DNA from 2 places in the Streptomyces sp. NPDC094143 genome. Region 1 is predicted to be linked to the other one. Evidence: riboswitches for the same ligand, from Rfam matches in the RefSeq annotation. Region 1 holds a riboswitch; the other holds the start of a gene.

The links. A riboswitch is a leader RNA that binds a small molecule or an ion and turns the genes downstream of it on or off. The one in region 1 is predicted to bind S-adenosylmethionine.
Region 2: linked by a shared signal. The riboswitch ahead of ABTZ58_RS15175 (aminotransferase class V-fold PLP-dependent enzyme) and the one ahead of thrC (threonine synthase) in region 1 are both predicted to bind S-adenosylmethionine.

The regions. Positions count from the first base shown of each region.
Region 1 is NZ_JBEOTZ010000007.1:134,982-138,286, forward strand. Features, by position in the region: gene ABTZ58_RS12110 (alpha,alpha-trehalose-phosphate synthase (UDP-forming)) at 1-708, opposite strand, end outside; gene ABTZ58_RS12115 (glucosyl-3-phosphoglycerate synthase) at 782-1,726, opposite strand; SAM riboswitch class I at 1,883-2,038, shown strand; gene thrC (threonine synthase) at 2,057-3,305, shown strand, end outside.
Region 2 is NZ_JBEOTZ010000009.1:243,863-247,167, reverse strand. Features, by position in the region: gene trpD (anthranilate phosphoribosyltransferase) at 1-869, shown strand, start outside; SAM riboswitch class IV at 942-1,058, shown strand; gene ABTZ58_RS15175 (aminotransferase class V-fold PLP-dependent enzyme) at 1,185-2,552, shown strand; partial or broken gene ABTZ58_RS15170 (glycerate kinase) at 2,507-2,971, opposite strand; partial or broken gene ABTZ58_RS15165 (small secreted hydrophilic protein) at 2,984-3,305, opposite strand, start outside.

The DNA of each region.
Region 1 (3,305 bases):
GCCCAGTCCGTGCACGCCGATCCGCGTGCCGCCGAGCCCGCCCGCGAACCGCTCCGCGCACGCCGTGAACGCGTCCGCCCAGCGCTGGGTGAGGAAGCCCAGCCGGTCCGCGCCCAGCATGCCGCGCAGCACCTGCCCGGCCACGTCGTCCGGCAGCATCCGGAAGTACTCGGGCGGCGCCCACGGCGTGTGCGAGAAGTGGCCGATCCTGAGGTCCGGGCGCAGCTCGCGGAGCATGCCCGGCACCAGCGTCAGGTGGTAGTCCTGCACCACGACCACCGCGCCCTGCGCCGCCTCCTCGGCCAGCGCTTCGGCGAAGGCCCGGTTGTACGTCTCGTAGGACGCCCACTGGCGCCGGAACTCCGCGTCGAAGACCGGCTCCAGCGGCGTCTGGTAGAGCATGTGGTGGACGAACCACAGCACCGAGTTGGCGATGCCGTTGTACGCGTCGGCGTGCACGTCGGCCGGGATGTCCAGCATCCGCACGCCGTCCTCGCCGGCCCCGCGCCGCACCGCCTCCCGGTCGCCGTCGGACAGCGCCGAGCAGACCCACAGGGCGTCGGCGTCCGAGCCGATCGCGGAGAGCCCCGAGACCAGCCCGCCGCCGCCCCGCTTGGCGTTCAGCGAACCGTCCTCACCGACCGTGTAGGAGACCGGGCCCCGGTTGGAGGCCACCAGTACCCGTGCAGAACCGTGCGTCGAACCCATAGGCCTCAACCTAGCCCGGCCTGTAAACGCTCAAACGTACGGACTTGCCGCGTCCGGCCGAAAACGGTCCCGGTCAGGCGGCCCGCCGCGCCTGGTACTCGGCGATCTCCACCATCGGCGGGCGTTCCTCGGTGTCGACCGAGTACGTCCGCGGCTCGAAGCCGTTCCCGCCCCGCTCGAACTGCGTCAGGGACGGCCGGATCAGTTGCCCCCGGGCCAGCCGCAGCTGGGCGGTGCGGTAGATCTCGGCGGCCATCCGGCCCAGCGCCTGTCCGTCCTGGTGCCGGTGCTTGCGCACGCCGACGTCCACCTGGGCGAGGGCGTCCAGGCCCACCAGGTGCAGGGCGTCCACCAGCATGCCCAGCTCGACTCCGTACCCCACGGGGAACGGCAGCCGCTCCAGCAGCGAGCGGCGGGCCGCGTACTCCCCGCCCAGCGGCTGCACGAACCCGGCCAGCCGCGGCCAGTGCATGTTCAGCAGCGGGCGGGCCATCAGCTCGGTGACCCGGCCGCCCTGCCCGCCGGCGCCGCCGAGGGGACGGTCGTACATGCCCTTGACCAGGGCCACGTCCGGATCGGTCAGCAGCGGGCCCACGATCCCCGAGACGAAGTCGGACGAGAACTCCCGCAGGTCCGCGTCGACGAAGCAGACGATGTCGCCGCGCGTGACGAGCAGCGAGCGCCACAGCACCTCGCCCTTGCCGCGCACGGTGGGGACGCGCGGGAGTATCGCGTCGCGGTGCACCACCGTCGCGCCCGCGGCGGCGGCCACCTGGGAGGTGCGGTCGGTCGATCCCGAGTCCACGACGACCAGTTCGTCGACGAGCGGGACCTGCAGCATCAGGTCGTGCCGGATGACGGCGGCGATGTCGCCGACCGTCTCCTCCTCGTTCAGCGCGGGCAGCACCACACTGACCGTCCGGCCCGTGCGCTGCTTGGCGGCCATGATCCGGTGGAGCGGGCGTTCGTTCGCGGACCAGGAACGGGTGCTCAGCCAGCGCTCGACTTCTTCCAGCACCGTGGCGGCTCCTTAGCGTTCTCTCGGCGGGACGGAATGTGACGCGTCTCGCGGTTCGGACGACTATCTCAACTGTCCTGGTCGTCGGTTACAGTCTTGAACAACGCGGATGACCATCGCATGTCCGGGGGTCACCCGCCGCCTACAACCACATACAGCTCATCCAGAGGGGCAGAGGGAAACGGCCCGATGAAGCCCCGGCAACCCTCCAGTCGGTTCTCGTAGGTCACTGGCGACCACAGCGCGAGGCTCCCGGCTAGGGAAGGTGCCAAATCCGTCTCACGGCGAGATGCGTCGTGAGGAAGATGAGGAGAAAGGGCCTCGCCTCACATGGCTGTGCAGACTGTTGCAAGCACCACGAACTCCACCGTAGACCTCGGCCCGGCCGCCGCCCTGAGCTGCCGCGAGTGCGGTCACCGCGTGCCCCTCGGCCCGGTCTTCGCCTGCGAGGAGTGTTTCGGCCCGCTGGAGATCGCCTACGACTTCTCGGCCTACGACGCCGAGGAGCTGCGGAAGACGATCGAGGCGGGCCCCGCGAACATCTGGCGCTACGCCCCCCTGCTGCCGGTCCCGGCCGACGTGGCGGACAAGCCGAACATCAACCCGGGCTGGACCAAGCTCGTCAAGGCCGACAACCTCGCGCGCGAGCTGGGCGTCGACGCCGGCAAGCTCTTCGTCAAGGACGACTCCGGCAACCCGACGCACTCCTTCAAGGACCGCGTCGTCGCGCAGGCCCTGGAGGCCGCCCGCGCCTTCGGCTTCACCACCCTCTCCTGCTCCTCCACCGGCAACCTGGCCGGCGCGGTGGGCGCCGCCGCGGCCCGGGCCGGCTTCCGCTCGTGCGTGTTCATCCCGCACGACCTGGAGCAGGGCAAGGTCGTCATGGCCGCGGTCTACGGCGGCGAGCTCGTCGGCATCGAGGGCAACTACGACGACGTGAACCGCTTCTGCTCCGAGCTGATCGGCGACCCGGCCGGCGAGGGCTGGGGCTTCGTCAACGTCAACCTGCGGCCGTACTACGCCGAGGGCTCCAAGACGCTGGCCTACGAGATCTGCGAGCAGCTCGGCTGGCGGCTGCCGGACCAGATCGTGGTGCCCATCGCCTCGGGCTCGCAGCTCACGAAGATCGACAAGGGTCTGCAGGAGCTGATCAAGCTCGGGCTGGTCGAGGACAGGCCGTACAGGATCTTCGGTGCGCAGGCCGAGGGCTGCTCGCCGGTGTCGACGGCGTTCAAGGCCGGGCACGACGTGGTGCGGCCGCAGAAGCCGGACACGATCGCCAAGTCGCTGGCGATCGGGAACCCGGCGGACGGGCCGTACGTGCTGGACATCGCGCGGCGCACGGGCGGTGCGGTGGAGGACGTGACCGACGAGCAGGTCGTCGACGCGATCAAGGTCCTTGCCAGGACCGAGGGGATCTTCGCGGAGACCGCCGGTGGTGTGACGGTGGGCGTGACGAAGAAGCTTGTCGAGAACGGGGTTCTCGACCCCACGAAGACCACGGTCGTGCTCAACACCGGGGATGGTCTGAAGACGCTGGACGCGGTGGCGGGCACGGGGCTGACCGCGACCATTCGCC
Region 2 (3,305 bases), on a different contig from region 1:
TCGAGGAGATCGCCGGGTTCGTCCGGGCGATGTACGAGCACGCCAACGTCATCGAGGTGCCGGGCCCGGCGGTCGACATCGTCGGCACGGGCGGCGACGGCGCGAAGACCGTCAACATCTCCACGATGTCGGCCATCGTCATCGCCGGCACGGGCGCGAAGGTCGTCAAGCACGGCAACCGCGCGGCGTCCTCGGCGTCCGGCGCCTCCGACGTCCTGGAGAAGCTCGGCGTCAACCTGGAGCTGCCGGTGCACCGGGTGGCCGGGGTGGCCGAGGAGGCCGGGATCACGTTCTGCTTCGCGGCGAAGTTCCACCCGTCGATGCGGTACGCGGGCGCGGCCCGCGGGCAGCTGGGCATCCGGACCATCTTCAACGTCCTCGGTCCGCTGACCAACCCCGCGAAGGTCCGCGCCCAGGCGGTCGGCGTGGCCGACCCGCGCATGGCGCCGATCGTGGCCGGCGTCTTCGCCGGGCGCGGCCACTCCTCCCTGGTCTTCCGCGGCGACGACGGCCTCGACGAACTGACCACCACCGCCACCTCCCGGGTCTGGATCGTCCGCGACGGCAAGGTGACCGAGGAGGCCTTCGACCCGCGCGAGGTGGGCCTCGAACTGGTTCCGGTGGAGGCCCTGCGCGGCGCGGACGCCTCGTACAACGCCGAGGTCGCCCGCCGCCTGCTGGACGGCGAGAGGGGCCCGGTGCGGGACGCGGTGCTGCTGAACGCGGCGGCGGCGCTGGTGGCGCTGGAGCCGGGCACGGGCACGCTGGCCGAGCAGATCGGCGCCGGCATGGCCAGGGCGGCGGAGTCGATCGACTCGGGGGCCGCCAAGCGGACCCTGGAGCGGTGGGTGGCCGCCAGCAACGCCTGACGCGTGAGACGCGTCCCGTGATCCGGACACGGGTTGCGGGACGCCGATCACTTCACGTACGTTCCCGTACCAGGTCATGAGTGACAGTCATGAGGCCCCGGCCGACTGTCCGGCAACCCTCCGTCCGTGGCGGGGTGCCCCGGGTGAAGACCAGGCCGCAGGCAGCGAGGTCTGCGGCAAGCGCGGACCCCTCGCGACACCAGGGGTCCTGGTCGACGAGGAGTCTTCCGTGAGTCAGCGAATGCGATAGGGCCGCAGAGCCCCGCCTCCGCACCCCCTTCCTCTCTCTTCACCCCTGTCTCACGGGAGTTCGCCATGTCCGTCTCCGCCGTTGCCGCCGACCGGTCCGTTTGTGCCCCACTGCCCGTTCTGGGGCGGGATGTCACCGTGCCGCTCGTGACCGGCGGTGAGGTCACCTACGCCGCGCTCGACTACGCCGCCAGCGCCCCGGCGCTGCAGCGGGTCTGGGACGACGTCGCCGCCTACGCGCCGTACTACGGCAGCGTCCACCGCGGTGCCGGGTACCTGTCCCAGCTGTCCACGGACCTGTTCGAGAACGCCCGCCGGACCGTCGCCGAGTTCCTCGGCTGCCGCGCCGGCGACCAGGTCGTGTTCACCCGCTCCACCACCGACTCGCTCAACCTCCTCGCCGCCGCCCTCCCGGAGGGGTGCGAGGTCTTCGTGTTCGAGACCGAGCACCACGCCTCCCTGCTGCCCTGGCGCGACGCCCGCGTCACCTTCCTCGACGCTCCGAGGAGCCACCGCGAGGCCGTCGGGACCCTGGAGCGCGCCCTCGCCGGCCGGGACTCCCACGGGCCCGCCCTCGTCTGCGTCACCGGCGCCTCGAACGTCACCGGCGAGCTGTGGCCCGTACGGGAGCTGGCGGCCGCCGCGCACGCCCACGGGGCGCGGATCGTGCTGGACGCCGCCCAGCTGGCCCCGCACCACCCGGTGTCCGTCGCGGACCTCGACGTCGACTGGGTCGCCTTCTCCGGGCACAAGCTGTACGCGCCCTTCGGCTCCGGCGTCCTGGCCGGGCGGGCCGACTGGCTGGGCGCGGCGGAGCCGTACCTCGCGGGCGGCGGGGCCAGCCGCAAGGTAGCGCGGCGTGCGGACGGGGGCGTGGACGTGGAGTGGCACGAGAGCGCCGCCCGTCACGAGGCCGGCTCCCCGAACGTCATCGGCGCCTACGCCGTCGCCTCCGCCTGCAAGGCCCTCACCGAGGCCGGGTTCGACACCCTCGTCGCCCGCGAGCGGTACCTGATCGAGAAGGTGCGCGCGGGGCTCGCCGAGGTGCCCGAGGTCCGCACCCTCTCCCTCTTCGGGGACGACGCCCCGCGGGTCGGCGTGATCTCCTTCGTCGTCGACGGCTGGAACAGCTCCCACTTCGCCGCCGCCCTCTCGGCCGAGTACGGCATCGGTGTGCGGGACGGGCTGTTCTGCGCCCACCCGCTGCTGCGTACGCTGCTCGGCAGCGACCCGCAGACGCAGGGCGAGTGCGGGGCGCCGGAGGCAGCGCCGGGGGAGAAGTCCCTCAACGCCGTCCGTGTGAGCTTCGGGGCCGGTACGCCGGACGAGCACGTCGAACGGTTCGTGCACGCGGTGAAGGAGCTCGTCACGGACGGCGCGAAGTGGAACTACCGCACGGAGGAAGGGCGTTGCGTCCCGGACACCTCGGCGTGACGCGGTAGCCGGCCGCCCAGGACGATCATCCGCAGGGCCCGTTCGGTGGCGTCGGTGAGCAGCTCGCCCGCCCGCAGCAGCGCCTCCGCCAGCTCCATCGGGGCGGGCAGGATGCCGTGGCAGGCGTCCACGCCCGGCACCTGGTGCGCGCCCTCGCCGAGGGTGCCGGCCGGCGCCGGGACCGGGCGTCCGTACCGCTTGGCCCGGCGGGCCACCTCGGCCGGGACCTTGCCGCGCGGCGTCTGGTGGTCCAGGGTGCCCTCGGCGGTGACGACCAGATCGGCGCGGGCCGGCCGGACGTCCAGGTCGAGGTGGTCCAGCAGCACGTCGAAGCGGGGCAGGAGCCGGGCGCCCAGTGCGGCGGGCCCGCCATCACCAGCGGCAGCCACAGCAGGATCCGGACCCGGGCGGAGATCCGCCGGCGGCCGCCGTCAGCCCTCGGATCCGGGGCCGTCGTCGTCGCCCGGCCCGTCGTCCGAGGTGCCCTGGCCGCGGCCGTCGTCATCATCGTCACTCGCTGAGCTGTCGGTCACCGGGGGGCCGCGAGACCGCCTCGTCGCCCGGGGCGGACCCGCCCGGCGCGGGCGTCGAGGAGGGCTGGAGCGTGGAGGTGGGCGTGGGCGTACCGCGGTCCAGCTCCACCTGCTGGGACGGGACCCTGGGCGCCTCGGAACGGTCCGCGAGGGCGTAAGCCGGTCGCGGCGATGCCCAGGGGGATCAGCACGACGGCGGACAGGGCCGCCATACGACGGG